DNA from 3 places in the Paeniglutamicibacter sp. NPDC012692 genome. Region 3 is predicted to be linked to each of the others. Evidence: predicted binding sites of a transcription regulator. Region 3 holds the regulator's gene; each other region holds the start of a gene.

Region 1 (10,450 bases), on a different contig from region 3:
ACGCTCGGGTGGTGGTCCGGAGCGACGCCCACCACGGCCTTTTCACCGACGGCGACGTCCACGTGCTCCACGCTGGAGACGGTGAATTCGGAGCCGCCGCGGAAATCGATGCCCAGGTTGAAGCCGCCCTTGACGACCGGAACCAGGATCGAGAGCAGCACCAGGACTCCGGCGATGGCGAACCAGAGCTTGTGCTTGCCGACGAACGGGTAGGACCGCTTGCCGGTGTAGAGCTCGTTGCCCCATGTTGCGAGATTAGCCATTTGATGAATCCTTATCAGCGCTGTCGTCCTGCTTGGTGGCCACGCCATGGGAGGCGGCCTGGCGTCGTTCGGCGATCGTCTGGCGACGTTCCGCTTCCTTGGCCGCACTGGCGTTCTTCTTGCCGCGGGCCGCATCGGCCTCGATGCTGAAGCTGCGGATCTTGCCCGCGCCCTGGTATAGCGGGACGACGCCGAGCAGCGACGGGTCCAGGCCGGAGAAACGGTGTCCCTCGCCGAAGAACTTGGTCTTGGCGATCAGCTGCAGGACCGGGTGCGTGAACAGGTAGACGACGATGATGTCGATGATTGCCGTCAGGCCCAGGGTGAAGGCGAAGCCCTTGACGTTGCCGACTGCCACGACGTAGAGCACGATGGCGGCGAGGATGTTCACTGCCTTGGCCGCGAGGATGGTGCGCTTGGCGCGCTTCCAGCCCATTTCAACGGCCGATGGCAGCGGGCGTCCGTCGCGCAGCTCATCGCGGATGCGTTCGAAGTAGACGATGAAGGAGTCGGCGATCAGGCCGATGGCCACGATCAAACCGGCGACGCCTGCCAGCGACAGTCGGTAGTTCATGGACCAGCCGAGCAGCACCAGGGCCAGGTAGGTCAGGACACCGGAGACCAGCAGTGACACGATGGTCACGAAACCGAGCATCCGGTACTGGAAGATCGAGTAGATGCCGACCAGGAGCAGGCCGATCAGGCCGGCAATCAGGCCGCTCTTGAGCTGGTCCGCGCCGAGGGTTGCGGAGATCTGCTGTTCGGACTGGATCTCGAAGCTAATCGGAAGAGCACCGAACTTCAACTGGTCGGCCAGCGCCTTGGCGCTTTCCTCGGTGAAATTGCCGGTGATCTGTGCCCGGCCGTCGGCGATCACGGCGTTGGTGGTCGGTGCGGAAATCACGGTGCCGTCGAGCACGATGGCGAACTGGTTCTGCGAACCCGGCAACGGACGAAGTCGCTGGGTGACGTCGGCGAACTGCTTCTTGCCTTCCTCGTTGAAGACGAGGTTGACTGCCCACTGGCCGGTCACTGCCCCCTGCTGGCCGCGGGCCATTTCCGAGTATGCGTCGGAGATGTTCGCGCCGGGAACCTCCACGGGGCCGAGGATGTACTTGGCACCGGTGCCCGGCTCGCAGGAAATCATCGGCTTGGCCGGGTCGTGGACGGTGTCCGCGCCCTTGCCCTCTTCTGCCGGGCAGTCGTAGGCCTCAAACTGCGTGAACAGCTCCGGGGTGATCCAATTGGTGTCCGAGGCGTTCTTCGGCTCTTCTGTCGGCTTCGGCAAATCCGCCGCCGGGGTGCGCTGGTCCTCGGGGACGGCCGTGTACGCGCCGGCAATGATGACCGGGCGGAACTCCATGTTGGCCGAGGCCTGGATCAGCTGGCGGGTGCGGGCGTCGGGAACGCCCGGCATGGAGACTACGACGTTGCGACCAGACTGGGTCGTGATTTCGGCTTCCGAAACGCCCGAGCCATCGACGCGGTCGCGGATGATCTCCACGGCCTGGTCCAGCTGCTCCTGCGTGGCGGCGGCGCCGCCTTGCACACGTGGTGCCAGGATCATCTGGGTGCCGCCCTCGAGGTCGAGGGCCAGTTTCGGGGCAAAAGTCGTTTTCCCGTTCAGCACGCCAGTTACAAGAATGGCTGCCGAGATGAGGAAGATAACGCCGAGCCACAGCAGGGATTTACGCGCCTGCTTGATCGGACCAGTAGTTGACATCGTGAGGCTTTCTGATTGTTGCGACCGCATCAAATGGCGGGCGAAGACTCCGCGTAAAACCCGGGGCACTGTGGGCTTTTGGCCCTTGTCAGTGCCCCGGGCCGCTTGGTGAATGCCGGTGGGCGGGGATCAGTCGGCCAAGGTCGTGGACCTTGGGACGTCCCTCAAACCGTTCACTGCTAAGGGATGGTGAGGCTCGTTAGGCCTTCGGGCCGTTGTCCTCGTTGTTGAGGCGACGCAGGGTCTCCTCCGGGGTCTCGGAAGCCGCGGCGTCTGACGCCGGAGTCTCGGTCGGTTCCACCGGGGCTGCGGTCAGCGAAGAAGCGTCGTTCGGAACCTCGACGGCCGGAGCTGCGGCCTCGGTGGCCACCACCTTGGCAACGGTCTGCGAGTGAACGGTGACGTTGTTGCCCGGGGAAACTTCCAGGACGATCTTGTTCTCATCGGTATCGATGCTCACGATGCGGCCGAAAAGGCCGAACTGGGTCATGACCTCGGCGCCGGGTTCCAGGTTCGAACGAATCTCCTCCTGGGCCTTGGCAGCCTTCTTACGGCCGCGCATCATCATGAAGATCAGCAGGCCGAATGCGGCAAGCATGATCAGCATGGTGGGGTCGAATGGGGCCTTCGCACCAGCGGCGGCCTGGGCCAAAACGTAATCGGTCACGAGTAAATACCTGTTTCTAAGTCATAGTCATCGGTCTGCGCACGGAATGATTGCAGCCGGTGGGCCTACTTATCCTATCGTGCCAAAATGCAGAAACTGTGACCAAGGCCAACATTTGCCCTGTAAATATCCTTTGAATTTTCGGTATTCACCCGGTAAACAATCAGGGAATTTCTTTATTCCCCGTCGTCCCCGTCGTTTTCGAAGGCCCCGCGCCCGGCGAATACAGCCTCGGCCGGCATGCGCAGGCCGAGGTGGTCCCAAGCGGCCGCGGTGGCAATGCGTCCGCGCGGGGTCCGACCGAGCAGGCCCTCGCGCACGAGGTATGGTTCGGCAACCGTCTCGACGGTTTCGGTTTCCTCGCCGACGGCGATTGCCAGGGTCGAGAGGCCAACCGGCCCCCCGCCGAACTTGGTGCACAGGGCATGCAGCACCGAACGGTCAAGTCGGTCAAGGCCGCGCGCATCGACCTCATACATGTCCAGCGCGGCGGATGCGGCCCGTGCATCGATGTTTTCCAACCTGTTCACCAGGGCCCAGTCGCGCACGCGGCGCAACAGGCGGTTGGCGATGCGGGGAGTTCCACGCGAACGCGAGGCGATTTCGCTGAATGCCGCGGAGTTGACCTTGAGCGAGAGCATCATGGCCGAACGGCGCAACACGAGTTCGAGTTCCTCGACGCTGTAGAACTCCAGGTGCCCGGTGAACCCGAACCTGTCGCGCAGCGGGCCCGGAAGCAGGCCGGCGCGCGTGGTGGCACCCACGAGCGTGAAGGGGGGAAGTTCGAGCGGGATGGCCGTGGCGCCGGCGCCCTTGCCGACGATGATGTCGACACGGAAATCCTCCATGGCCATGTACAGCATTTCCTCGGCGGGGCGACTCATCCGGTGGATCTCGTCCAGGAAGAGGACTTCGCCCTCCGTCAGCGAGGACAGGATTGCGGCCAGGTCGCCGGCATGCTGGATGGCAGGCCCCGAGCTGATGCGCAATGGCGCATTCATTTCGGCGGCGATGATCATGGACAGCGTCGTCTTGCCCAGGCCTGGAGGGCCCGAGAGCAACACGTGGTCCGCCGTGCGTTCACGGATCTTCGAGGCTTCAAGCACCAGCGAGAGCTGTTGGCGGACCCGGGCCTGCCCCACAAAGTCGTCGAGGTTCTTGGGACGAAGCGCCGCCTCGAGTACGCGCTCTTCGGGTTCGGAACCTGCGTTGGTGAGGATGCCGGATTCGCTCATTGTCTACTCCTAGAGTCCGGCTCGCGTGCCGCGGCCCAGGGAACGCAGCACGGCCCGCAGGATTTCGGGAACGCTGCCGTTGGTGGTGATTTCCGGATCGAACTTGGCCAGCGCTTCGAGGGCCTTGTTGGCGTCCTTCTCGGTCCAGCCGAGGCCGGTGAGCGCCTCGATGACCTGCGGTTCCCAGGCCGGGGCCGCAGCCACGCCGCCCGTTGCCACGGCGCCGGTCGGGGTGAGCTTTCCGGAAAGCTCCAGCACGATGCGTTCGGCGCCCTTGGGCCCGATGCCCGAGACCTTGGTGAAGGCCTTGGTGTCCTTGGTGCTGGCCGCGATGCGGACGTCCTCCGGGGTGTGTACGGACAGGATGGCAAGTCCGGTACGCGGGCCGATGCCCGAAACGCCGATGAGGACCTCGAAAACCTCTCGCTCGTCGCCGCTGGCGAAGCCGAAGAGGGTCATGGAATCCTCGCGGACCACCATGGAGGTGTGCACGAACGCCTCGCGACCGACAAACAGGGCGGACAGCGTTTGCGGGGTTGCCTGGATGAGCATGCCGAAGCCACCGACCTCGATGACCGCGCTGTTCAGGTTGACTTGCTGCGCCACTCCCCTGAGCGTACTGATCATCTGGCCGACCTCCGGTGGTTTGGGGTTTGCCGGCAACCAATAACCAGCAATGCGAATATATCTACGAACAGCTTACAGGCTGGGCGCGATTTGTTCGTGGATTTGATCGCCGGGCAAACCCGCGTATCGGCGAGGAGGCCCGTATCCGGTTTAGCGGGACTTGGTGCTCCGGGCCTTGGCCTCGGCGGCAATCCAGGCTCGCTGGGCGGGTGTCAGTCCCGAGGAGGTTCCGCCGCGCGGGGAGGATGCCGATGCAGCAGCGCCGGCGGAGCCGAATGCCGCACCGCGCCAACCATGCGTGATGGCAAGGGCCGCGGCGTCGGCGGCATCGGCCGGCGACGGAGGCTCGTCCAGGCGCAGGATCTTGGCAACCATCTTGCCGACCGCCTGCTTGTTGGACGTACCCGATCCCGTCACCGCGGCCTTGACCTCGGTGGGGGTGTGCAACGCCACGGGGATCTCACGGCGGGCCGCCGCAACGATGACGATGCCCGAGGCCTGTGCCGTGCCCATCACGGTGCTGACGTTGAGCTGGCTGAAAACCCGCTCAAGTGCCACGACATCGGGCTTGTGCTGGTCAAGCCACGCATCGATACCGTCGGCGATGACCAGCAACCGCTGGTCAAGTGGCGTCCCCGCCTCCGTGCCGATGACCTTGACATCGATGAGCGTGGCTCGCCTGTTGGGTTCGACGTCGACCACGGCCAGACCGCAACGGGTCAGTCCGGGGTCGACGCCAACCACACGCAGGGCCAAAGGGGCCTAGGCCTCTTCGAGTTCTGCCATGACCTCGGCGCTGATGTTGGCGTTCGAGTAGACGTTCTGCACGTCGTCGAGCTCCTCCAGCGCCTCGGCAAGCTTCAGGAACTTGGCAGCGGCCGCGGCATCAAGATCGACCTGCATCGAGGGAACGAATTCGACTTCGTCGCTCTCGTACTCGATGCCGGCCTCCTCGAGGGCTGCAACGACGGCGCGCAGGTCGGTCGGCTCGCTGTGGATCTCGAACGAGTCACCGACTTCCTTGACCTCGTCGGCGCCGGCGTCGAGGACTGCCATGAGCACGTCGTCCTCGGTCAGGCCGTTCTTCGGCAGGCCGACGACGCCCTTGCGGGCGAAGAGGTACGCAACCGAACCCGGATCCGCCACGGAACCGCCGTTGCGGGTGATGCCCAAGCGAACCTCGGAGGCCGCGCGGTTCTTGTTGTCGGTCAAGCACTCGATCAGCAGGGCCGAACCCTGCGGGCCGCGTGCTTCGTAGATGATCTCGGTGTAGTCGATGACTTCACCGGTCAAGCCGGCGCCGCGCTTGACGGCGCGGTCGATGTTTTCGTTGGGAACCGAGGTCTTCTTGGCCTTGGAAACAGCAAGTTCCAGTGCCGGGTTGCCAGCCATATCGGCGCCGCCGGCTCGTGCCGCGACCTCGATGTTCTTGATCAGCTTGGCGAAGGACTTGGCGCGCTTGGCGTCAATTGCAGCCTTCTTGTGTTTGGTGGTTGCCCATTTGGAGTGGCCGGACATGCTTACGCTTCTCCTCTGATCATGTGGATAAATAATTCGTGAATGCGGCGTTCGCCCGTCACCTCGGGGTGGAAGGACGTCGCCAGCAGGTTTCCCGAACGTACTGCAACAATTCTATCCACCTGAACACCATCGGCGTTCATCGGCGTGTTCGCTGCCGGAATAGTGGCCAACGCCTCGACGGACGGGCCGATGCTCTCGACCCACGGGGCGCGGATGAACACCGCGCGCACGGGCTTGGTCGGCTCGTCGGGGTCCTGGCTGGAGAGCGACTCCAGGCCGCGGACCTGCATATCGACCTCGAAGGAGTCGACCTGGCGACCGAACGCGTTGCGACGCACCACCATGTCGATGCCGCCGAAGCTCTGCTGCGGCTCCCCCTTGAGGTTTTTGGTGGGGTCGGCGATCGTGTTGGCCAGCATGATCATCCCGGCGCAGGATCCGTAGACCGGGAAGCCGTCGGCGATGCGTGCCTTGAGGGCATCGGCCACGCCGTACATGCGCGAGAGCTTGTCGATGACGGTGGATTCGCCGCCCGGGATGATCAGGCCCTCGACCTGCGCCAGTTCCTGCGGTGTTTTCACCGGGACGGCCTCTGCGCCCAGGGCGCCCAGCGTGTGGAGATGTTCACGCACATCGCCCTGCAGGGCGAGCACTCCTATTCGTGACACGTGTGTCGCTTTCTGGTTGTCCTTGTATGCTCCGCCTGCGGCTTGGGCAAGCGGACAGCCAAGCTTAAACCCGGACCGGCCTTCATGCCATCTTGATGACACGGCGCGTCGGGCATCGCCTGCGTCACGGGGCCGCCGGCTCCCATGGTCCCGCGCCGTCCGTGTCCGCGCCGAAGGCGTGGACGGTTGACGTGGTGCGTTTCAGCGACGCGGCGTCGCCGGGCTTGTCCGTGCATTGGCTCCCGGCCGGCGCGGGCAGGGCGCACCAGCGGTCGGGGGCCTCGGCCATCACGTGGGGGGCCCAGCGCAGCTTCCCCGGTTCCCAGCCGGCGGCGGTTCGCACGAATTGCATGTTGACGGTGATGCCTTCGCGGTTCAGCACGGTCTTGGTGGCGTGCTTCGCCACGGAATTGCCCAAACCGTAGACGATCCAGGTGTCGCCGCGTTTTTCGATCGGCAGCACCGAGTGGGTGTGGTGCGAGTAGACGAAGTCGAATTCGCCGCTGTCGGCCAGGGCCCGGTACAGCTCCTTCTGCCCGGCCGTGGGCCTGTCGGTGTATTCGGTGCCGTCGTGGATTGCCGCCAGGACGATGTCCGCCCCGGCGGCGCGTGCGGCCTTGGCCCGGGCAACCAGCGAGGCCTTGTCTATGCCGTCGACGCGCCACGGAGCGTCCTCGGCGATGCCGTTGAGCGAATAGGTGCCGGCGATGACCGCGACCTTGGCGCCGCCCACCTGCGTGAGAAGCGGCTTCCCGGCGTCGCCGGCGCTCCGGTAGGAGCCGGTGGAAACCATGCCCGCGTCCTTCAGCGCGTCCAGGGTGCGGATGACGCCCTGGACTCCCCCGTCCATCGAGTGGTTGCTCGCGGTGGTGCAGCCGTCGTAACCCACGGCCTTGAGCGCCGGGACGATTTCCTGCGGCACCGTGAACATCGGGTAGCCCTGGTACGGGCCGCCCTTGGGGGCCAGCGGGGTCTCGAGATTGCACAGCGACAGGTCGGCCTCGGCGAGGAACGGCGCGATGCCGCCGAGCAGCGGCTCGAAGTCCAGCTTCCCCTTGCCGTCCCTTGTCGCCTGTTCCCACAGCGCCGGGTGCAGGAGGATGTCGCCGGCGACGGCGACCTCGATGCATTCCTCCCCGGGGCACGAGGCGTCGGCCGACGTTTTTGCGGGTGGATCCGGCGCGTCGGATTCCTGCACTTGGGTGCCCGTTGTTGACGCGGCGCTTGGCCCCGCAGCGTCGGTCACCGGCGTGGTTGTCGGCGCGGCAGGAGTCTGTGCTGCGGAGGTCGGGGTGGCGACCTGCGAGGGCTGCGCGGGCGCAACCGAGCATGCTCCCAGGGCAAGTGACAGCGCCAGGGCCGGAAGCGCGGCAAGGATTCTTCCGGCACGCACGGAATCGGCTGGTCGTTCATGCATGGGTACGAGCCTAACCTCGATGAGCACCCGGCGGCGCGGGAAACGGACAGCGCGCCGGGCATGTGACAGGCTTAAGGACATGCAGAATCCGTTGCTTGAGCGAAGCACCTTGCCGTTCGAATTCCCCGATTTCCCCGCCATCACCGCAGCGCACTACCTGGAGGCAGCAGAGACCGGCGTGGCGCGTCATCTGGAAGAGCTTCTGGCCATCGCGCGGAATGCGGAGGCACCGACGTTCGAGAACACCTTCGTCGCCTTGGAACGCAGCGGGCAGCTGCTGCGCCGGACCATCATGGCGTACTGGACGGTCTTCTCCGCCCACGGCACCGACGACCTGCGCGAGATCGACCCGACGCTCCAGGCCCTCGTCTCCGGCCATATGGACGCGATCCACCTGGACCAGGAACTCTTCGACCGGCTGGCGTCCCTCGACGCCTCCGGGCTTCAGGGCGAGGACGCGCGGCTGGTGTCCGAGACCCTGCGCACCTTCCGCGCCGCGGGCGCGGAACTTGACGCGGACAAGAAGGCGACGCTGCGCGAGCTGAACGGGCGGATCACGGACCTGTCCTCCGAGTACTCCCGCAAGCTGCTCGGCGCCATGAACGACGCCGCCGTCCACTTCGGGGACGCCGGGGAACTTGCCGGGCTCAGCGAGGGCGAACTGGCCTCGGCCGCCGATGCCGCGCGCGAGGCCGGGCACGAATCCGGGTACCTGCTGACCCTGGTGCTGCCGACCTCCCAGCCGCTGCTGGCCACGCTGGAGAACACCGAATCGCGCCGCCGGCTCTTCGAGGCCTCGGTGACCCGCGGCCAGCACGGCGAGAACCGCACCCTGGAGGTTGCCGCGCAGATGGCCGCGCTGCGCGCCACCCGCGCGGAACTGCTGGGCCACGCCACGCATGCCGACGTGGTCCTGGAGGGTGCAACGGCACCGTCCCTTGAGGCGGTCCGGGAACGTCTGGCCGAGCTCGTTCCGGCGGCAGTGGCCAACGCCCGCGCCGAAGCCGATGAACTGGCAAGGATTTCCGGCGCCCCGGTCAACCCGTGGGACTGGGCCTACTACTCGGCGGCCGTCGCCAAGGAGCGCTACACCCTTGACCGCGCGGCGCTGCGCGAGTACTTCGAGCTGGACGCCGTCCTCACCCGCGGCGTCTTCGCCGCCGCGCACCGGCTCTATGGGCTTTCCTTCGCAGAACGCACCGACCTGCCGCTCTACCACCCGGATGTGCGCATCTGGGACGTGTTCAACGAGGACGGCAGCGTGCTGGGGCTCTTCCTGGGCGACTTCTTTGCCCGCCCCACCAAATCCGGCGGCGCGTGGATGAACTCGATCCGCGAATCCGTCGGGCTGTTCGGGGAACTCCCGGTGGTCACCAATACGCTGAACATCCCCAAGCCGGCGGCCGGGGAACCCGCGCTGGTGAGCTTCGACGAGGTCAACACGCTCTTCCACGAATTCGGCCACGCACTGCACGGGCTGTTTTCCGCCGGGAAGTACCCGTCGTTGGCCGGCACCTCGGTGCCGCGGGACTTCGTCGAGTACCCTTCGCAGGTCAACGAGATGTGGTCGCTGCACCAGGACATCCTGCCCGGCTACGCGGCCCACACGCAGACCGGCGAACCGCTGCCGGAGGGCACCATCGACAAGCTGGAAGCCGCGGCCCTGTGGGGCGAGGGCTTTGCCACCACCGAATACCTGACCGCGGCCGTCCTTGACCTGGCCTGGCATTCGCTGCCCGTCGGCGAGCCGGTCGAGGATCCGGCGGCCTTCGAGGACCGTGTCCTGAAGGAGGCCGGGCTGATTCCCGACCTGGTGCCCTCGCGCTACCGGACCGGCTACTTCAAGCACATCTTCGACGGCGGCTACTCGGCCGGGTACTACTCCTACATCTGGTCCGAGGTGCTGGACGCCGACACCGTGGAGTGGTTCACCGAAAACGGCGGCCTGCGCCGGGGCAACGGGGACCACTTCCGCAGCGAACTGCTTTCCCGCGGCAACACCCGCGACCCGCTGGAATCCTACGAGCTCTTCCGCGGCCGCCCGGCCCGGATCGAGCCGCTGCTGGTTCGCCGGGGACTGTCAACGGGCGAGGACGCATGACAACCATCAGCTTTGCCCAGGAGACACTCACCCAGTGGCACGAGGCCATGGCCATCGCCACGGGCGGCAAGCTCTTCACCACCCACGGCTGCTCGTGGGCCTGGCAGCCGGCGCGCCGCCGGCTGGTGCTGCTCTTCCCGCGGCACGCCCAGGAAGCCGGCATCCGCCCGGGCCTGGCGGAGGGAACCCGCCTGGGCGCGCGGCGCGTCGAGGCCTGGGTCAACTCCG
Region 2 (10,450 bases), on a different contig from region 3:
CCTGGCGCCGGGGGTATCGGGCATGGCGGCGCGGTGCATTGCCGCGTCCGAGTGCAGTACGCGCAGGGCCATGCCGTCGCTGGCGCCCCTGAACGATTCAAAGGACGAGGTCTCCGTCGGCGGGTAGAGGTGCGGCGCGTTCAGTGCCAGGATGTTTGCCCCGCGGTAGACGTGCCGGCCGAGCAGGTCCAGCCGGGGATCCCGGCCCAGGGCGCGCAGGCTGGCCGCACACAGCTGCCGGATTTCCTGGGTCCGGCGCTCGGAGGCAAGCTTCGCGCCCGCGGCACCCATGTGTCTAGACCCCGGCCGGGACGAGTGCGTACGACTCGTCGAGCTCGGAGGCGAAGCACCGCTGGTAGTACTCGGAAATGGTGAAGCGTTCGGCCTCGTCGCACTTGTTGACGAAGGAAAGCCGGAAAGCCAGGCCCGGGTCGCGGAAGATCGAGATGTTCTCCGCCCAGGTGATCACCGTGCGCGGGGACATGAGGGTGGAGATGTCGCCGGCGGCAAAGCCGTCGCGGGTCAGCGTGGCGACCTGCACCATGGAACGGATCAGCTCCATGCCCTTGGCATCGGCAAGCGCCGGGACGCGGGCGGCGACGATCTGCGCCTCGTCCTCGAGTGGCAGGTAGTTCAGCGACGCGACGATGTTCCAGCGGTCCAGCTGGGCATGGTTCAGCCGCTGCACCCCGTGGTACATGCCGTTGAGGTTGCCCAGGCCCACGGTGTTGGAGGTGGCGAAGAGCCTGAAATGGGGGTGCGGGTGGATGACCCGGTTCTGATCGGTCAGCGTGAAGCTGCCCTCGCGCTCGAGCAGGCGCTGGATCACGAACATCACGTCGGGGCGCCCGGCGTCGTACTCGTCGAAGATCAGGGCCATGGGCTGGACCATCGCCCAGGGCACCACGCCCTCCTGGAACCGGGTTTCGGGTTGGCCGTCCCGGACGACCACGGTGTCCTTGCCGACCAGGTCCAGCCGGCTGATGTGCCCGTCCAGGTTCACGCGCATCGCGGGCCAGTTCAGCCGTGCCGCGACCTGTTCGATGTGGGTGGATTTCCCGGTGCCGTGCAACCCCTGGACCATGACACGGCTGTTGTGCGTGAAGCCGGCCAGGATGGCCAGGGTGGTGTCGCGGTTGAAGCGGTAGGCGGGATCGATGGTCGGGACGTGCTCGGTGCGTTCGATGAACTTGGCGACGCGCAGGTCGCTGTCGATCCCGAAGACCTCGCGCACCGAAACGAGGATCTGGCCGGGCGCCTGCAGCTCGTTCATTTCCTCACCACCCGACCGCGATGGGTTCGGATTCCGGGGAACCCAGGTCCGCGTGGTCCTCGAGGCGGGCGATGCTTTCCGCGGCCAGCCGCAGGGCCGGCAGCAGCTTGATCAGGTCGTCGGTGCTCTTGCGCATCATCGGCGCCTGCACCGCCACGCAAAGGTTCGAGCGCCCCGAGGAATTCGGGACCAGGACGGCCAGGCAGACCAGACCGTCCAGGAATTCCTGGCGGTCCAGCGCGTAGCCGTGCAGGCGGATCTGGCCGAGTTCGGCCTCGATCTCGGCGGTGTCGGTGAGCGTGTGGGCGGTGAAGCGCTGCAATTCCCCGGTGGCCAGCACGCGTTCGCGCTGCGTGGGGCCGAACTGGGACAGGATCATCTTGCCGCTGGCCGAGCAGTGCACCGGCACGCGCGAACCCGGGCCCAGGTGGACGCGAATCGGCTCATCGGTTTCCACACGGTCAAGATAGATGACCTCGTTGCCGGACAGAGCCGTGATGTTGCAGCTTTCGCCGATCTCGTCGACCAGCCGGCGCAGGATCGCGTGGCGGGTTCCGTAGCGGGTGTCGTTCAGCAGCACGTCCTCGGCCATGCGCCGCATGCGCGAGCCCGTTCCATAGTGCCGGCCGTCGCTCTGCCGGGTCAGCAGGTTGGCGCCCTCCAGCTGCTGCAGCATGCGGTGCAGGGTCGGCTTGGGCAGGCCAGTCTGGTCCACCAGCGACTGCAACGTAAAGAGCTGGTCGCGGGTGGTGATCAGCTCGAGCAATGCGAACAGCCGCAGGGCCGGGGTTTCCCCTTCAACGGCACCCGCGGGTCCGAGTTCCGGTTCCGTGAGGTTTTCCATGATTGGTCCGATCTGCCGATGTGCGAAGTTTCATTAAATCGTATCAGTGAGAAGAATAAATGGAACAGGGGGTTGACGGATGTGATTTGGGTCGCATAGTTTTGTCATCAATCCCGCTTTTGGGAACAAAACGAACCATTTTTTGAGACATTGCATGGTTGGAGTGTCTCGATATCGTGAAGGAGAGTTGTAATGACAGAAAAGGCCGCTTCCCGCGAAGTAACCAAGGGCGCCCAGAAGATGACGTCGTCGGAGGCCTTCGTTGAGACCCTGGTGTCCAACGACGTCACCGACATCTTCGGCATCATGGGCTCCGCGTTCATGGACGCCATGGACATCTTCGCCCCGGCCGGCATCCGCCTGGTCCCGGTGGTCCACGAGCAGGGCGCGGCACACATGGCCGACGGCTATGCACGTGCCTCCGGCCGCCACGGCGTGGTCATCGGCCAGAACGGCCCCGGCATCTCCAACTGCGTCACCGGCATCGCCGCCGCCTACTGGGCACACAGCCCGGTCGTCATCATCACCCCGGAGGCGGGAACCAACACCATCGGCCTGGGCGGCTTCCAGGAAGCCAACCAGCTCCCGATGTTCCAGGAGTTCACCAAGTACCAGGGCCACGTGACCCACCCGAACCGCATGGCCGAATTCACCGCACGCTGCTTCGACCGCGCCATGAGCGAAAACGGCCCGACCCAGCTGAACATCCCGCGCGACTACTTCTACGGCGAATCCATCACCGAGATCCCGGCCCCGCGCCGCGTTGACCGCGGTGCCGGCGGCACCAAGTCCCTCGACGAGGCCATCGAACTGCTGAAGACCGCCAAGAACCCGGTCATCGTTTCCGGCGGCGGCGTGGTCATGGCAGACGGCGTGGAGGAGTGCAAGGCCCTGGCCGAGCGCCTCGGCGCACCGGTTGTCAACAGCTACCAGCACAACGACTCCTTCCCGGCCAGCCACCCGCTTTGGGCGGGTCCGCTGGGCTACCAGGGATCCAAGGCCGGCATGAAGCTGATCTCGGAGGCCGACGTCGTGGTCGCCCTCGGCACCCGCCTCGGCCCGTTCGGCACCCTGCCGCAGTACGGCCAGGCCTACTGGCCCACCGAAGCCAAGATCATCCAGATCGATGCGGACCACACCAAGCTCGGCCTGGTTAAGAAGATCTCCGTGGGCATCACCGGCGACGCCAAGGCCGTTGCCATCGAACTCTCCAAGCGCCTCGAGGGCATCGAACTGGCATCGGATGCGACCAAGGCCGAACGCGCAGCAAACATCAAGGCCGAAAAGGAAGCCTGGGAGCAGGAGCTCTCCGAGTGGACCCACGAGCAGGACGAATACTCGCTGGACGTGATCGCCGAGGCCGAGGGCGAGGAAGGCAACTGGCTGCACCCGCGCCAGGTGCTGCGCGAGCTGGAAAAGGCGATGCCGGAAGACGTCATGATCTCCACCGACATCGGAAACATCAACTCGGTGGCCCACAGCTACCTGCGCTTCGAGAAGCCGCGCAGCTTCTTCGCCCCGATGTCGTTCGGCAACTGCGGCTACGCGCTGCCGACCATGATCGGCGCCAAGGCCGCGGCCCCGCACCGCCCGGCCATCGCCTACGCCGGCGACGGCGCCTGGGCCATGAGCATGGGCGAGGTCCTCACGGCCGTCCGCCACGACATCCCGGTCACCGCGGTCGTCTTCCGCAACCGCCAGTGGGGTGCCGAGAAGAAGAACCAGGTCGAGTTCTACAACCGCCGCTTCATCGCCGGCGAGCTGGACAACGGCGAATCCTTCGCCGAGATGGCCCGCAGCATGGGTGCCGAGGGCATCGTCGTGGACAAGCTGGAGAACGTCGGCGCCGCCCTCAAGGAGGCGCTGAACAACCAGATGATCGACGGAAAGACCACCGTCATCGAGATCATGTGCACCCGAGAACTGGGCGACCCGTTCCGCCGCGACGCGCTCTCCACCCCGGTCCGCCACCTGGACAAGTACAAGGACTACGTCTAAACCGGCGCAGCCTTCCTTCAAGACTCGTGACGGGGCCGGCCTGGCTTAGTGGGACCGGGCCGGCCCCGTTGCGGCCACCCCCAAGATTTTCCGGCGGACCGCGCACCAGGACGTGCGCGATTCGCCGTCACCAACAATTCGGATTGGAGCGAGAAATGGTCAATACGCAGACCCCGGAGCACGTGGTCGTCATCGGTGCCGGCATGGTGGGGCTTTCCACCGCCTGGTACCTCCAGGAACACGGCGTCAAGGTCACGGTCGTGGACCGCGAGGGCGTGGCCGCCGGTTCCTCCTGGGGCAACGCCGGCTGGCTCACCCCGGCCCTCACGCTTCCGCTGAGCGAGCCGTCGGTGTTGACCTACGGGCTCAAGACGATGTTCGATCCGGCCTCGCCGCTCTACATCCCGCTCTCGGCCAAGCCCTCACTGATCCGCTTCCTGCTCGGGTTCGCCCGGCACTGCACGCCCGGGAAGTGGCGCGAGGCCATGGCCGTCTTCAGCGAGATCGGCGCCACGGGCCTTGACGCCTTCGACGAACTCGCCGAGGGCAGCACGACCACTACGGTCGCCCGCAGCTCGGCGGAGGCCAACGCATGGGGCGCGGATGCGGGAGCCGGCTCGGTGGCACTGTCCACCGGCATGAGCGAGAAGACGAAGCCCGCCGAACCGTTCCTCACGGGCTTCAAGAACCTCAAGGACCGCGACGCGCTGCTGCACGAGTTCGAGGGCATCCGGGCCTCCGGCGGCAAGGTCGAGTTCGACCTGCTGGGTGCCGACGATATCCGCGCCCTGGAACCGACGCTCGGCGACGGGGTCAAGGCCGGCGTGCAGATCCACGACCAGCGCTTCATCAACCCGCCCAAGTTCATGGATTCGCTCGCCGATTCCGTGCTGGCGCGCGGCGCCGACATCGTCACCGGCTTCGACGTGGTCGACATCCGCGAACACGACCACGGCGTCGAGGTGGTGGATACGCAGGGCAGGATCCAGCACGCAGACTCGGTGGTCATCGCCTCCGGCGCCTGGCTGGGCAAGCTCGCCCGGAAGTTCGGCGTCAAGCGCGTGGTCCAGGCCGGTCGCGGCTACTCCTTCACCGTGGTTCCGGAGGTCATGCCGACCCACCCGATCTACTTCCCGGCACAGCGCGTGGCCTGCACCCCGCTGGGCGACAGGTTCCGCGTTGCCGGCACCATGGAGTTCCGCGATGCCGACCACCCGCTGGAGCCCAAGCGCATCGAGGCGATCGTCGCCGCCGCCTCCCCGCTGTTCACGGGCATCAACTGGGAGGACCGCCAGGAGGAATGGGTCGGATCCCGCCCCTGCACCACCGACGGGCTGCCGCTGATCGGAGCCACCCGATCCTCCCGCGTGCACGTCGCCGGCGGGCACGGCATGTGGGGCGTGGCGCTGGGCCCGCTGACCGGCAAGATGCTTGCCGCGTCGATCACCGGGGAATCGGTCCCGGCCGTGATGCGGCACTTCAACCCGCTGCGCTAGATCGCCGTCCGGAACGACGGCGGGGGGGGGGGGGGGGGGGGGGGGGGGGCGCGCGGGGGCCGCGCCCCCCCCCCCCCCCCCCCCCCCCCCCCCCCCCCCCCCCACCGGGCTTTAGGCGGATGGCTTCGGCGGCGAGCGCATCGTGCCCATGGGCTTCCGGTTGCTGCCTGCGTATGTGTGCCGGCGGTCCTGCCCTGGAAACGTGGACCGTGGCGACCCATGAGGCCGTGTCCCCGAGCGAGGCATTCAGCGCCAAACCGGTGTGCTTAATGCCGGCTATCATCAACGAAAACCTCGAGACCGCCAACGGCGTTTAGTCCAGGCGCCCGGTTTTGATCCGGAGGGTGGCCGGATCAACCGTGGGTGTTGCTGAGCAGCCGTTCTCGTTGCCGGGGATCGGCTGCCGCCGCGCTGGCGGCCATGGCCAGGCCGAATGCGCCGTCGAGCACCGCCCTGTTTGCGGAGACCGACACCCCGTGGCGGGCAAACTCTGCCGTGTGATGGACGGCGCCGCCCACGTCGTACCCCAGCAAGGGGTGAATGCTTGGCACCAAATGGGAGACGTTGCCCATGTCGGTGGACGCCACCGGTTCCGTGCTGAAACGGACGTCCCGCCCCCGGGCGGCCATCGACTTGCGGTAGGCCTCGGACAGGAAAGGGTCCTGCCGCAGCTCCACGAAGGGGTGGCCTGTGGGGGTGATCGTGAGGGAGCTGCCGCTGGCATGTGCACCGGCCTCCAGGCAATGCCGAATCCGTCCCTCGATGATGCCCAAGCTGGCCATGCTGGGCGATCGCATTTCCACGCTGGCCCGGGCACGTTCGGGGATGACGTTGACCGCGCTTCCGCCCTCCGTAACAATCAGCGACACAATGGACCCCGGTGGAAGCTGCTGCCTCGCCAGGGCGACGGCGGTTTGCGCTACAACCAATGCATCCAGTGCGTTGATGCCCTCCTCCGGTGCTGCTGCGGCGTGCGAGGGACGGCCCTCGTAGAGCACGTCCCACATGCACACGGCCAATGAGCTGCCACCCACCACGTCCTCGGAACCGGCATGGGCCATCATCGCCATTGAAACATCGGCGAAGAATCCTTCGTTGATCAGGTCCACCTTGCCGCCGGTGGTCTCCTCGGCCGGCGTGCCCAGCACTTTGACGGTGATGCCAAGCTCCGCGGCCACGGCCGCCAGACCCAGGGCAGCACCCACGGCGGAGGCCGCGTTCACGTTGTGCCCACAGGCGTGTCCAATGAACGGCAGGGCATCGTATTCGACGCAGAGCGCCACCACCAGCTCCCCGGACCCGAACCGCGCACTGAAAGAGGCCGGCAAGTCGGGCTGGACCGCATCGAAAGTGAAGCCGGCCTTCTTCAGCAGCGTGGAGACCCGGTCCGCGGCACGAAACTCTTCCCCGCTGGGCTCGGGATCGGCATGTATCGCATGGCTCAGGCCAAGAACATCGGATTGCCAGTGCTCCAAGGCTGCTGCCACTCTGCCCTCGATCTCGGAGTCCAAGGCCGGGATCGCTTCCGGCGTCCGGGGAAAATCGGTTGGCGGGACAGATGCGCTCATGCCAGGACCCCGGAGGCCTTGCGCTTGGGATAGCTGGCGGAGGCTGCCGCTGCGACCAGTGCGGCAACGGCCAATGCTCCCCAGATTGCGATGAGGCCACCCTCGCTAATGCGACCAGAGACGGCGAACGTCGATGAAATCATTTTCACCACGGCCGCACCAACCGCAATGCCCACTGAGAGCGCCAGCTCGTTGAGGCCGGCCGCGGTAGAGGTCTCCTCCAGCGGCACACCCTCAACCGAGAGCGATCGAGTTGCCGCCTGGTACATCCCCAAGCTGAGGTTGAACATCGCAAACCCGACACAGTACGCCACAAAGGAAGCATGTGCCACGGCCATGACCGCGAAGCCGCCTGCCAGCAGGAGGCCGGCGAAGACCAGGGTCGCACGTTCGCCGAAAATCCTCAGTAGCGGTGCGGTCGACAGCGAGGAGATCAGCGAGAACACCGATGCCACGGCAAGGACGATGGCAATCATGAACGGACTAAGAGCGAATCCGTAACCCGCCTTGTCCGGGTTCGCGTGCAAGAAGATCCCGTTCGTGCCGAAGTAGCTAATGGACGCGAAGCCGAAGAAGAACGTGGCCAGCGATACGGCGCGGATCCGCGGGTTCGCGAGCATGCGCAGGTCCATGAACCTCTTTCCGACACCCGGGTTCCGGCTGTCAAGCACGGCCCAGGCCGCCAGCAACGCTAGCCCCAGTAATCCGCAACCGATGGTCCGTACGTCCCACCAGCCCCAATCCGGGCCCATCGAAAGTGCGACCACAAAGCCAATCAGCCCCAATGAACAAGCCAGCAGCGGTGTGACGGCGAGCCCCTCCCTCGTGGGTGTCCCGGCATCGGGCAGTAGGAAGGAGCACACCAGTGCCGCTACGGCAAACGGGACCGCTACCCAGAAACCCAGAGTGGGGTCGGTGACGCCGACAATGCCGGCCAGCAGACCGCCCGCGCCAACCATGATCATCAGCACGCCGATCATGACGCTGACTCCCGTGCGGGTATGTCCCGGGCTGGTGACTCTTAAAATGCCCATCATGAGCGGGATGAACCCAACGACGCAGGTGAGCATGACAACGCCCACCGTCACTGTCCACAGAGACGGCCACAGGGCCATCAGGAGCACCCCCAGCGTGACAACGCCTGTCGACCAACGAAGCACGAGCCGGTATCCATAGCTGTCGCCGAGCCGCGAGATAATCGGCGTGAGCACGGCAAAGCTGACATTTGAGATCAGGAAGATGCCGTTGATCGTCGGATCGTCGATCGAAAAAACGGGCCCGAGCGCGGGCAGGATGGGATTCAAGTATCCCTGGGTGACGCCGCTGAGCGATTCGATCAGGGCCATCGCCACGATCATGCCCAAGATGGTTCGTCGCGCAATGGCCGCCGTGACCGGTGGCGCTGTCTTGTTTACCATGCGATTCCTTATGGTTTGGGACGCTTGCGCCCGAGTGGCGCGAGTCACAACGCTATCTTTGCGTCCGCGTTGCCCTTCCAAACTGTTTGAAATCACCAGATAGATGATCAATATGTAAGAATCGACCATGATCTCAGAACTTGACCTCGAAATCGTCAATGCATTGCAGGTCAATCCCCGCGCTGACTGGTCCAGGGTCGCCGATGTGCTCGGTCTTTCCGCTCCCACCGTTGCCCGTCACTGGAACGCCCTCTCGGAGCAAGGGCTGGCCTGGATCACTCCCGCTCCGGGGCCGCGATACCCCAGCGTGGGGTGGTCGGCGTTCATTTATGTGTCATCAGTGCCCGCTGAGCTCGAGGCCATTGTCAGCCGCCTCTGCGCAGAACCGGCTTTCGGCACGGTATCCCTGGTGTCGGGATCGCACGATCTGTTCATCGATTGCTTTGCGTCGAGTCATGAAGCCCTGATGGATATTCTCACGGGCGCATTTGCTGATTTGCCGGGGGTCACCCAAAGAGAGATCGTCTTCATCACCAAGCTATACAGGCAGGCCGCCGACTGGCGCAGCGGCACCCTGGAACCCGGGCGCGCGCAGCTCATTGCCGCCAGCGCTCAGCCGCCGCCGCCCGAGTTTCAACCAGACGGGCTCGATGCGCTCTTGCTGGAGGAACTAGCCCGCGATGGAAGGGCCACTTGGGCGGAAATGGGTGCCGCTTGCATGGTCTCGCCACAGACGGCCAGACGGAGGCTGGAACGCTTCCTCGCCGCCGGCTACATGGCGCTCAGGTGCGATACGTCCATGGACTTTCAACAAGGCATGCGGGAGGTCACGCTCGTCCTCAACGTTCCCGCCATCCATGTTGACGCGGTGGGCCGGTATTTCTCGGAACTGCCAAGTTGCCGCCTCAGCGCACAAGTTTTGGGCGCCCAAAACCTGGTAGTGACGTTGTGGGTCCGCGACTATCTGGAAGTCCAAGGCCACGAGCGGGAGCTGGCAACTCGCGCTCCGGGAAGCACCGTGATCTCTCGGCAGGCGGTAATCCGCTACTACAAGCGTCTTGGTCACCTTCTGGATGGGGCCGGAAGAAACAGTGGGTTGGTTCCTCTGCCACTGTGGCACGGAGAATAGCCAGCGGCGCGGCACTGGGCCACGTCCTCTGATGGATGGCCCACGTCAATGGCCCGTAACCAAGCCGAACCAACTTGGCCCGCCAGCCAAACACGGGTAGATGTGGGGGATGCCCAATGCTTCCGAAGGATTCTCCCATCAGGTTCTCGCCGCACGCGGCGTCGGCGGCCACCGCCAATACCGGATCCCCGCGCTGGCGGTTTCCATCCGGGGGACCGTCCTGGCCGCCTACGACGGCCGACCGAACCTCGACGACCTGCCCAACACCATCGACCTCCTGCTGCGACGCAGCCTCGACAACGGACTGAGCTGGGAAGAGCAGCGGGAGATCCGCACAGGCACCGGGTTGCAAGGCTTCGGGGATCCGAGCCTGCTGGTGGACCGCGCCACCGGGCGGATCTTCTGCTTCCACGCGGCGGGCACCCATGCCGGGTTCTTCGAGGCCGTCGAGGGCCTCGAGCCCGAGGACGCGGTGCAGCACGTGGACATCTCCCTCTCGGACGACGACGGCCTGAGCTGGAGCCACCGCCGCATCACCGCGCAGCTCAAGCGCGCCGGCATCACCGGCCTCTTCGCCGCTGCCGGCGCCGGGATCCAACTGCAAGAAGGCCCGTGGGCGGGGCGGCTGATCCAGCAAATGGTCATCCTGCTGCATGGAGAGATCCGCGCGGCCTCCGCCTACTCAGACGACCACGGCGAAAGCTGGGCGCTGGGTGAACCGACG
Region 3 (10,450 bases):
GGTTCCAATCCACTTCTGCAGCGAGTCGGCGCCGAGGTTCTTCTGGACGACAAGCCATGCGGTTCCGCCCGGTGCCAGACGCGGCAGCCACAGCAGGAGCAGCTCGTGGAGCGCTTCCTTGCCGATGCGGATGGGCGGATTCGACCAGATGGTGTCGAAGGTGGTGGCCGCGTCGACCTCCTCGGGCAGCGAGGCCTTGACATTGCCAAGCCCCAACGAGCGTGCGTTGTCGCGCGTCAAGCCTATGCTGCGCTCGTTGACGTCGACCGCGTAGACCGTGGCCTCCGGGGAAGCCAGCGCCAGGCTCAGTGCGATCGGTCCCCAGCCGCAGCCGATATCAAGCAGGTTTCCGGTCGTTGAAGGTTCCGGAACCGAGTCCAAGAGCACGGCTGTACCCTTGTCGATCCTGTCCGGGCTGAAGATGCCGCCGGACGTTTCGACCTTGCGGGTTGCACCGCCCAGTTCGACGCTGATGGTGCGTCGCTTTTCCGGTTTTGACGGTTGCGCGCTGAAATAATGATCCGAGCTCATGTTGGCAGGTTAACCGCCCGGGGGTCGCAATCCCAAACCGTGCACGGCCCTGCGGGCCGGTATTGGCCCATTCGGGGTGTGATTTACGTTAATGCGAGCCGCACCCATGCAGTGATAGAGTTTTCCCTATGACTTTCCTGTAAGACGCATGTTGCGCATTTTCAACACACCAGACGGCCTCCGCGGCCGACGAATCTGGGTATCTGCCACGCGCCGAAAAGTCATAGTTCCAAGTCTCCCCAAGCCATGCCGCACCATATCAAAGCGCCCCGAATCAAGCTTTCCGGCATCATGGCACCCACGGACTTCATTGACCCAGCATGCGGTGGACCCCCTCGAAAGAATCCATCGAAGGACAACACATGAACTCTCATGATGATCAAGCACACGAATACGGCGCATCTGTCGGCGCAGGGCACTATTCTGGAATACAGCACGCAAAGGGGAACATGACCAACTCACAGCATTCCGGTCCACACGACAACGACATGGACGAGGCGCAGATCAAGGCCGCCATTGAACGGATTCTTGCCAGCGACCATTCGGTCGCCGATAAGAGCAAGCATTTCGGGGCGCCCGAGCACGAGGGAATCTTCTCGGGCCGCGCCCAGGCGCTGAGCAACCTGACCCGGGAACATTCGTCTTTCGACGGCGCACAGGAGGATCTTGCCGAACGCCGGGCGCTCCGCCGCGTCGCGGGGCTGTCCACCGAACTCGAGGACGTCACAGAGGTCGAATACCGACAGCTGCGCCTCGAGCGCGTGGTGCTGGCCGGGATCTGGAACGAAGGCACCGCCCAGGACGCCGAAAACTCCCTGCGCGAACTCGCCGCCCTGGCCGAGACGGCCGGCTCCGAGGTGCTGGACGGCATCGTGCAACGTCGCGCCAAGCCGGACCCCGGAACCTTCCTGGGTTCGGGCAAGGCAATGGAACTGCGTGAGATCGTGGCCGCCACGGGCGCGGACACCGTCATCATCGACTCCGAGCTTTCCCCGTCACAGCGCCGTGCGCTCGAAGACGTCGTCAAGGTCAAGGTCATCGACCGGACCGCGCTGATCCTGGACATTTTCGCCCAGCATGCCAAGAGCCACGAGGGGCGTGCCCAGGTCGAACTGGCGCAGCTCGAATACCTCCTACCGCGACTGCGCGGCTGGGGCGACTCCATGTCGCGCCAGGCCGGCGGCCGAGTGGGTGCCGCAGGCGGCGGCATCGGCTCCCGCGGACCGGGTGAAACCAAGATCGAACTGGACCGCCGGCGCATCCGCGACCGCATGGCCAAGCTTCGCAAGGAAATCAAGGGAATGCTCCCGGCCCGGGAAGCCAAGCGGGCAAACCGGAAGCGCAACGAAGTGCCCTCGGTCGCCATTGTCGGCTACACCAATGCGGGCAAGTCCTCACTGCTCAACAGGCTCACCCAGGCCGGCGTCCTGGTGGAAAACGCGCTCTTCGCGACCCTTGACCCCACGGTGCGCCAGGCCGAAACCAGCGACGGACTGAACTACACGCTCACCGACACCGTGGGCTTCGTCAAGTCGCTTCCCACCCAGCTGGTGGAGGCGTTCCGTTCCACGCTCGAGGAGATCGCGGACTCCGACCTGATCCTGCACGTGGTCGACGCCGCGCACCCGGACCCGGAAGGCCAAATCCAGGCGGTCCGCACCGTGCTCAACGACGTCGATGCCCGGAACATCCCGGAAATCATCGTGTTGAACAAGGCGGATGTGGCCGATCCCTTCGTGGTGGAGCGCCTGCGCCAACGCGAGCCGAACCACGTGATTGTCTCGGCCCGCACCGGCGACGGCATCGAAGAGCTGCTGCAGAAGGTCAGTGCCGCAATTCCGCGTCCCGGCGTCCAAATGGAACTGATGATTCCCTACGATCGAGGCGACGTGGTCAACAAGCTCCACGGTGCCGAGGCCGAAATCCTCTCCATCGAACACACCGAAAACGGGACACGCATGATGGTCAAGGTGCGCGAAGGCATGGCCGCGGAAGTGGAGCAATTTAGTATTCATGGCTGAGGAATCAGAAGTCATCGCCCTGTTGGACGCTGCGGTGTCCGCGATGGGCGGGCAAAGCAGGCCGGGCCAGCACGAGATGGCAAAGCAGGTCGTGCGCGCCATGGAAACCGGCGAGCACCTTTTGGTGCAGGCCGGGACGGGAACGGGAAAGTCGATGGCTTACCTGGTTCCCGCGCTCGCGCACGCCCTGGACTCGGAAAAGCCCGTCGTGATTTCGACCGCGACACTGGCACTCCAGGCCCAAATCGTTGGACGCGACGTTCCGCGGCTCTTGAAGTCGCTGAAGAACGATTTGCCCCGCGAGATGGAGGTTGCCCTGGTCAAGGGCCGCTCCAACTACGTGTGCCAGTACAAGCTCGGCGGCGGCTACCCGGACGACGACGAGGGAACCCTGTTCTCGATCGAATCCGATGCCCCGGCCGCCGGCGGCTACTCGGACGGCCCGTCCTCCGCGCTCGGGCAGGAAGTCGTGCGGCTGCGCCAATGGGCCGAGCGCACGGAAACCGGCGATCGTGACGACCTGACCCCGGGCGTCAGCGACAAGGCGTGGCGCCAGGTCTCGGTCAGTGCGATGGACTGCCTCGGATCCCAGAAGTGCCCGATGGCCTCCGAATGCTTCAGCGAGATGGCCCGCGCCCGAGCGGCAGATGCCGATGTGATCATCACCAACCACGCAATGCTCGCGGTGTCGGCGTTCGAAGGCCTGGCCGTGCTGCCGGACTTCGACACCGTCATCATCGACGAAGCCCACGAGCTGCAGGACCGGGTGACAAGTTCGGTGACCCGCCCGCTCTCGGTCAACATGGTGCAGACCGCCGCGTCGGCGGCCCGCAAACATTGCGCGGTGGGCGTCGACTCGCTGAACCAGGGTGCCAAGGCGCTGCAGCGCAGCCTCGAAGGCGTCCCCACGGGCTTGATGGCCCGCGGCCTCAACGAGGAGCAGGAAGCCGCGATCAACCAGATCGCGGAGGCCGCCCGCGTGGTGCTCTCCGATTCGAAGCCCGAGGCCAACGCGCCCGCGGACGGCGGTCGGCAGATGGCACGTTCGCAGGTCATGTATCTGGTCGAGCAGTGCACCAAGATGCTTGAAATGACCGAGGAACGGGAAGTCATCTGGGCTTCGCGCCCGGGGCACTTCAGCCCGGGGGAGGGCTACGTCCAGCCCGACGAATCGAGCCAACCCACGCTGAATGTCGCGCCCCTGTCGGTTGCCGGCAAGTTGCGCGAAGGGCTTTTCGACGGGCGCACCGTCATCCTGACCAGCGCGACCCTGGCCATCGGCGCGGCCTTTGAGCCGGTCGCCGGTGCCTTGGGACTGGTCGGCGACGGCGCACCCACCTGGAACGGCGTCGATGTGGGAAGCCCGTTCGACTACCCCAAGCAGGGCATCCTGTATGTCGCCAAGCACCTGCCCAAGCCCGGGCGCCAGATGTCGCAGGAAATGATCGGCGAGATCGAAGACCTCATCAAGGCTTCCGGGGGAGGGGCCTTGGCGCTCTTCACTTCGCGTCGCGCCGCGGAGGAGGCGGCAGAGATCCTGCGTTCCAGGCTTGACGTGCCGATTCTGTGCCAGGGTGAATCGAGCATGAAGGCCTTGGTCGACCAGTTCTCCGCCGAGCCGGACACTTGCCTCTTCGGCACCATGACCCTGTGGCAGGGCGTTGACGTGCCGGGCAATGCGTGCCGCCTGGTGATCATCGACAAGATCCCGTTCCCACGGCCCGACGACCCGCTTTCCTCGGCGCGCAGCCGGGATGTCGCCAAGCACGGTGGCAACGGGTTCATGGCAGTGGCGGCGAGTCATGCAGCTGTCAGGCTGGCGCAGGGCGCAGGGCGCTTGATTCGTTCTGTCAACGACCGCGGCGTCGTGGCCGTCCTGGATTCGCGTCTGGCGACGGAACGCTACGGAAGCTTCCTGCGGGCCTCCTTGCCGCCGTTGTGGGCGACCCCCGACAAGCCGACGGTGCTGGCTGCGCTCGAACGCCTCAGCGAAGGCTAAATGCGGTGCGGCTCCCCGGGGAGTCCAAGAGTTGAAACATTAAATGAGTCAGGGGCCGGTCGTTGCGACCGGCCCCTGACTCATTGAAATACGTGTGGCTTCGCTAGATGGAGCGCATGACCGAAACGACCTTGCCCATGACCGTTGCCGCATCACCGAGGATCGGTTCGTAGCGGGAGTTCTGGGGCAGCAGCCAGGTGTGGCCATCGCGCTGGCGGAAGGTTTTCACCGTTGCTTCGTCGTCGAGCAACGCCGCAACGATGTCGCCGTTGACTGCCGTTTGCTGACGCCGTACGACAACCCAGTCGCCATCGCAAATAGCGGCGTCGATCATGGAATCACCGCTGACCTTAAGCATGAAGAGCTCGCCGTGGCCCACGAGCTGGCGCGGCAGCGCAAACACGTCCTCCACGGCCTCATCGGCGAGAATCGGGTTGCCTGCGGCGATTCGTCCCACCAGCGGGACCATTGCCGTGTCGGACGAGGTCGTCAGCTCCGAGACGTTCATGCCGTTCGCGGCCTTGAGCTCGGCCTGGCCGGACACCACTTCAAGTTTCGTGTCGGTCTTGAGCTGCAAGGGCAGCAGGATTTCCATGGCGCGCGGACGGCGGGGGTCACGACGGATGTAGCCAAGCTTTTCGAGCTGGCTCAACTGATGGGTCACGCTCGAGAGGCTGGCCAGGCCCACCGCGTCACCAATCTCTCGCATGGAAGGTGGGTAGCCGTTGGCACTGACCGAACGCTGGATTGTTTCGAGAACCTTTTTCTGGCGAATGGTCAGGCTCTTCGCGTCACGCCGAGGGGTTCGTTGTTCGGTCGTCATTCTTTGTGCCTCATCCCGATCGTCGGCGGTTGGCCCGCGCGTTCCGCAATTTGTCGGTGCGGAGTGATGAAGTGAATTCACCGTTCCACATCACTCATGTTAGTGGACGGAAGCGGCGCTTTCAAAGATTTGTTCGAACCGATCTGGACACGTGTCGTTGAAAAGTGCTAGAAATAACTTACGAACTACGAACACATATTCGAAAGACGTGTTCGAACAATAGAAGCTTGTTCGATTCGTGGCCCGCTCGCACCGGCCCGTCGTACTCAAAGGAAAGGCAAAGACATGGCAAGCACTGCTCTCTCGGCCCCGCTCCACCTCGTTCCAGACCCCATCGCCTACCACGCCCCGCAGGAGGCGCCGCTGCGGCTGACCCGTCGGGGGAAATTCGTATTGATCGCCATGCCGATCTTCCTGGCCAGTCTGGGCGTTCTCATGCTCCTGGGTTTGTTCCTTTCGCCGGCCAAGGCCTCGGCCGATGTGCCGCTGGGTGTCGACGCCGTCAGCGTCACCGTCATTGAGGGCGATACGCTTTGGGGGCTCGCTCGCGAGTTCGCGCCTCAGCTGGACCCACGCGAGGCGGTGCGGCAGATCACCGAAATCAACAACCTTGAGGGAAGCGTCCTGTTCCCGGGGACCGAGATCTACGTTCCAACGGCACGGTAACTGCCGCGCTACTGACGGCGGGTGTGACCCGCGCGTCATTGAAAACCGATTGTTACCCCGTTCCACATTGCTGATTCTGATGCCGTGGACCGCGCGCCCTAGACTTATGGGGTGAATGAACGGCTAAATCGCCTGGCAAAATTGCCCCTGCGAGAGAATCTTCAAGGTCTTGAACCTTACGGCGCACCGCAAATCGACGTTCCAATCCAGCTGAACGTCAACGAAAACACGCATCCGTTGCCAGAGGCCGTTCATCGCGCGATCGTCGAAGAGGTATCCGCAGCCGCGCTGGGACTCAACCGCTACCCGGACCGTGAATTCACCGAATTGCGCGAGCGCCTGGCCTCCTACCTCGGCCACGACCTGACCGCTGAGAACATCTGGGCAGCAAACGGATCCAACGAAGTGTTGCAGCAAATCCTGCAGGCATTCGGCGGGCCGGGTCGCACGGTCATGGGATTCCCTCCCACCTATTCGATGTACCCGCTGTTGGCCAGCGGAACCGACACCACCTACATTGCCGGTGTTCGATCCGAGGGCTATGCCCTGACCGCGGCCGACGCCGCGGAGCAGGTGCGGGCCTCGGCGCCCAACATCGTTTTCCTCTGCTCGCCAAACAACCCGACGGGCACGGCCCTGGGCCTGGATGTGGTCGAAGCCGTCTACGAGGCAGGCGTTGCCAGCAACGCCATCGTCATCGTGGATGAGGCTTATGCGGAATTCGCGCACAACGGAACCCCGTCCGCGTTGTCGCTGTTGCCGGGCCGCGAGCGCTTGATCGTCTCACGCACCATGTCCAAGGCATTCGCCCTGGCCGGTGCCAGGGTCGGTTACCTCGCCGCAGCTCCGGAGGTCACCGACGCGATCCGCCTGGTCCGCCTGCCGTACCACCTTTCCGCGGTGACCCAGGCAACGGCCAACGCCGCGCTCAAGCACGTCGAGGCATTGCTGGCCAACGTCGAGGACATCAAGTCCCAGCGCGACCGGATCGTCAACGAGCTGACCCGCATGGGCCTGAACCCTGCGTCCTCCGACTCGAACTTCGTGTTCTTCGGCGGCCTGGAAAACCCCCGGTACATCTGGGAGGGCCTGCTCGAAGCCGGAGTTATCATCCGCGACGTCGGCATCCCCGGCCACCTGCGTGTCACGGCCGGCACCGAAGCCGAAACCACGGCATTCCTGGTCCGCCTGGAAGAACTGCTCAATCAGGGTCCGCACGGGCACTAACGCTAAACTCATAGGTGCGGGGTTGCGCCGGACACATCGGTGTCCCCAGTCCCGTGTTTCACATCCTCGTCTAAACGCCTGATCAAAAGGAATGTGCATGTCTGCCGAAAAACTCACGGGTCGTCGCGCTCGCCTCGAACGCACCACCAGCGAGTCCTCCGTTTTTGTCGAACTCGATTTGGACGGCACCGGCCGCTCAGAGATCAGCACCAGTGTTCCGTTCTACGACCACATGCTGACCGCGCTTTCCAAGCATTCGCTGATCGACCTCACGGTGCGTGCCACCGGCGACACCCACATCGACGTGCACCACACCGTTGAGGACGTTGCCATCACCATCGGCGAGGTCCTGCGCACCGCGCTGGGCAACAAGGCGGGCATCCGCCGCTTCGGCGAAGCCACCGTTCCGCTCGACGAGGCACTGGCAAACGCCGTTGTCGACATCTCCGGACGCCCCTACCTGGTGCACACCGGCGAGCCCGCGGGCCAGGAGTACCACCTCATCGGCGGCCACTTCACCGGTTCGCTGACCCGCCACATCTTCGAGGCCCTCACCCTGCACGCCCAGATCTGCCTGCACATGACCGTGATCGGCGGCCGGGACCCGCACCACATCGTCGAGGCCCAGTTCAAGGCCTTCGCCCGCGCACTGCGCGAGGCCGTGGAGCCCGATGCCCGCATCGGCAACGCCATCCCGTCCACCAAGGGTGCGCTGTAAATGGCAGATCGCAAGAAGGTCACGGTTCTTGACTACGGTTCCGGCAATGTCCGCTCCGCCGTGCGCGCACTCGAGGCGGCCGGTGCCGAGGTAACGCTCTCGGCCAAGCCCGACGACATCCTCAACTGCGACGGGCTCTTTGTCCCGGGCGTCGGCGCCTACGCCGCCGTCATGCAGCAGCTCAACGACGTCGGAGCCATCCGCTGGATCGGACGCCGCATCGCCGGCGGCCGCCCGGTCCTGGGCATCTGCGTCGGGCACCAGATCTTCTTTGAAGAGGGCGTCGAACACGGCGTGCGCACCCCGGGCATGGGCGAATGGCCGGGCACCGTGGAGCTGCTCAAGGCACCGGTCGTCCCGCACATGGGCTGGAACACCGTCACGCCGCCGGAGGGCAGCAAGCTCTTCAAGGGCATCGAGAACGAACGCTTCTACTTCGTGCACTCCTACGCGGTGCAGGAGTGGAACTTCGACGTGGCCCAGCCGAAGATGCTCCCGCCGCAGGTGACCTGGTCCGAGCACGGGGTCCCCTTCGTTGCCGGCGTGGAAAATGGCCCGCTGTGCGCGCTGCAGTTCCACCCCGAGAAGTCCGGCGAAGCCGGCGCGCAGTTGCTGCGCAACTGGTTGGAGACCCTCTAAATGTGGACCATCCTGCTCATGCTGTTGGCCGGGCTACTGGCCGGCGGTGCAATTTCCTTGCGCCAGCAGCGGGCGCACGTTTCCTGGATCATCGCCTGCTGGATCCTCGCCGGCATGGCCCTGGTCGCCGGATACCTCCTGACCTTCTGAGAACCCTGAGCCGCCACCCCCGCGGTGGCGGCAGGGCCAGCGGCCCGCAAAAACCTAAGGATTGATCATGACCAACACGCAAAACCCCATCCTCGAACTGCTTCCCGCCGTCGACGTGGCGGACGGCCAGGCGGTGCGCCTGGTCCAGGGTGAAGCCGGATCCGAAACCGGCTACGGCGACCCGTTGGAGGCCGCGCTTGCCTGGCAGAACGCCGGCGCCGAGTGGATCCACCTGGTGGACCTGGACGCAGCCTTCGGCCGCGGCCACAACACCGAGATCCTGCGCCGCGTCGCCGAGGAACTGACCATCAAGGTCGAGCTTTCCGGCGGCATCCGCGACGACGAGTCGCTCGAGCGTGCGCTGGAATTCGGCGCCACCCGCGTGAACCTGGGCACCGCCGCCCTGGAGAACCCGGAGTGGACCGCCCGCGCCATCGCCCGCCACGGCGACAAGATCGCGGTTGGCCTGGACGTGCGCGGAACCACCCTGGCTGGCCGGGGCTGGACCAAGGAAGGCGGCGACATCTGGGAGGTCCTGGCACGCCTTGAGGACGCCGGGTGCGCCCGCTACGTCGTCACCGACGTGACGAAGGACGGAACCCTGCGCGGCCCGAACGTGGAATTGCTGCGCGAGATGTGCGCACACACCTCGAAGCCCGTCATCGCATCCGGCGGCATCTCCAGCCTCGAGGACCTTCGCGTACTGCGCGAACTGGTCCCGCTGGGCGTCGAGGGAGCCATCGTGGGCAAGGCGCTCTACGCGGGCAAGTTCACCATGCCCGAGGCGCTGGATGTCGCTGGCCGCCGCTAGCATCCACCCGCACGCCCGGCATCCACGGGCGAGTTGCACCACACCAGCCACCCCGCCGCCCGCGCCCAGTTCCGCGCGCCAGTAGGGAATCAGGGCCGGTCACCACGCAAATGGTGACCGGCCCTTGTGCATGCCGCACGATAGCATTTCCGTATGAGCGCGAATTCACCTTCTTCCAACGGGGCGCCCGAAAGCCCCCGACACCTGCCCGGACACATTGCCGCGGCGCTGGCCCGTGCCGGGTCACCGGCCGACTCCGCCGGGCAAACCTGGGAAGGTCGCGACCTCAGCGGGGAGGGGAACCCCCTGCACAATTTCGACAACGACAACGGGCTCATCGACGCAAGGCTTGCGGCGGCCATGGACGCACTGGTCGCCGGAACCGGCACCGAGCAGGGCGTCCACGCGGCCCTCGCCGAATCGCGCATCTACATCGCCGTGGTGGCACAGCTGGCCGAGGGCGGACTCGGCGAACACGGCTTCACCGAGGACAAGGAAGCCGACATGGCGCTGGTGACGCTCAACGCGCCCGACGGCCGCAAGGCGCTACCGGTTTTCAGCAGCGTCGAGCGCCTGCAGGCCTGGCACGGCGAGGCCCGCCCGGTTGCCGTGTACGCCCCGCGCGCGGCCCTTTCCGCCGTCGCCGAGGAAGCCCAGATGCTTGTCCTCGACCCCGGCGCCGACTTCACCTTCGTGTTGCGCCGCCCCGGCATGTGGGCCCTGGCCCAGCAAAAGGACTGGACGCCCAGCTACCTCAACGAGGAACTCGCGGCCATCGTCGCCCGGCAGGCGGGAACCGAGGAGGCCCTGGCCTCGATCCACATCGTTCCGGGCCAGGGCGTGGGAAGCCGCACCGCGCAGGGCG

The links. The regulator LexA, encoded in region 3, represses DNA repair genes until DNA is damaged. The targets are predictions, from matches to a motif close to TCGAACANNTGTTCGA.
Region 1: the regulator LexA is predicted to act here: its motif matches at 4,567-4,582, upstream of ruvA (Holliday junction branch migration protein RuvA).
Region 2: the regulator LexA is predicted to act here: its motif matches at 2,248-2,263, upstream of xsc (sulfoacetaldehyde acetyltransferase).

The regions. Positions count from the first base shown of each region.
Region 1 covers NZ_JBIBDE010000001.1:588,684-599,133, forward strand. The annotation lists gene secF (protein translocase subunit SecF) at 1-263, opposite strand, end outside; gene secD (protein translocase subunit SecD) at 256-1,986, opposite strand; gene yajC (preprotein translocase subunit YajC) at 2,186-2,653, opposite strand; gene ruvB (Holliday junction branch migration DNA helicase RuvB) at 2,830-3,888, opposite strand; gene ruvA (Holliday junction branch migration protein RuvA) at 3,898-4,515, opposite strand; gene ruvC (crossover junction endodeoxyribonuclease RuvC) at 4,666-5,271, opposite strand; gene ACFY5D_RS02610 (YebC/PmpR family DNA-binding transcriptional regulator) at 5,278-6,033, opposite strand; gene pdxT (pyridoxal 5'-phosphate synthase glutaminase subunit PdxT) at 6,036-6,704, opposite strand; gene ACFY5D_RS02620 (CapA family protein) at 6,829-8,121, opposite strand; gene ACFY5D_RS02625 (M3 family metallopeptidase) at 8,201-10,222, shown strand; gene ACFY5D_RS02630 (GNAT family N-acetyltransferase) at 10,219-10,450, shown strand, end outside.
Region 2 covers NZ_JBIBDE010000003.1:337,402-347,851, forward strand. The annotation lists gene ACFY5D_RS13530 (cobalt chelatase) at 1-291, opposite strand, end outside; gene ACFY5D_RS13535 (AAA family ATPase) at 296-1,273, opposite strand; gene ACFY5D_RS13540 (IclR family transcriptional regulator) at 1,278-2,117, opposite strand; gene xsc (sulfoacetaldehyde acetyltransferase) at 2,310-4,115, shown strand; gene ACFY5D_RS13550 (NAD(P)/FAD-dependent oxidoreductase) at 4,271-5,611, shown strand; gene ACFY5D_RS13555 (M20 family metallopeptidase) at 5,965-7,179, opposite strand; gene ACFY5D_RS13560 (MFS transporter) at 7,176-8,597, opposite strand; gene ACFY5D_RS13565 (AsnC family transcriptional regulator) at 8,725-9,726, shown strand; gene ACFY5D_RS13570 (exo-alpha-sialidase) at 9,836-10,450, shown strand, end outside.
Region 3 covers NZ_JBIBDE010000006.1:252,301-262,750, forward strand. The annotation lists gene ACFY5D_RS18990 (class I SAM-dependent methyltransferase) at 1-531, opposite strand, end outside; gene hflX (GTPase HflX) at 981-2,552, shown strand; gene ACFY5D_RS19000 (ATP-dependent DNA helicase) at 2,545-4,551, shown strand; gene lexA (transcriptional repressor LexA) at 4,655-5,374, opposite strand; gene ACFY5D_RS19010 (LysM peptidoglycan-binding domain-containing protein) at 5,660-6,040, shown strand; gene ACFY5D_RS19015 (histidinol-phosphate transaminase) at 6,152-7,267, shown strand; gene hisB (imidazoleglycerol-phosphate dehydratase HisB) at 7,365-7,985, shown strand; gene hisH (imidazole glycerol phosphate synthase subunit HisH) at 7,986-8,624, shown strand; gene ACFY5D_RS19030 (hypothetical protein) at 8,625-8,774, shown strand; gene priA (bifunctional 1-(5-phosphoribosyl)-5-((5-phosphoribosylamino)methylideneamino)imidazole-4-carboxamide isomerase/phosphoribosylanthranilate isomerase PriA) at 8,842-9,585, shown strand; gene ACFY5D_RS19040 (SseB family protein) at 9,739-10,450, shown strand, end outside.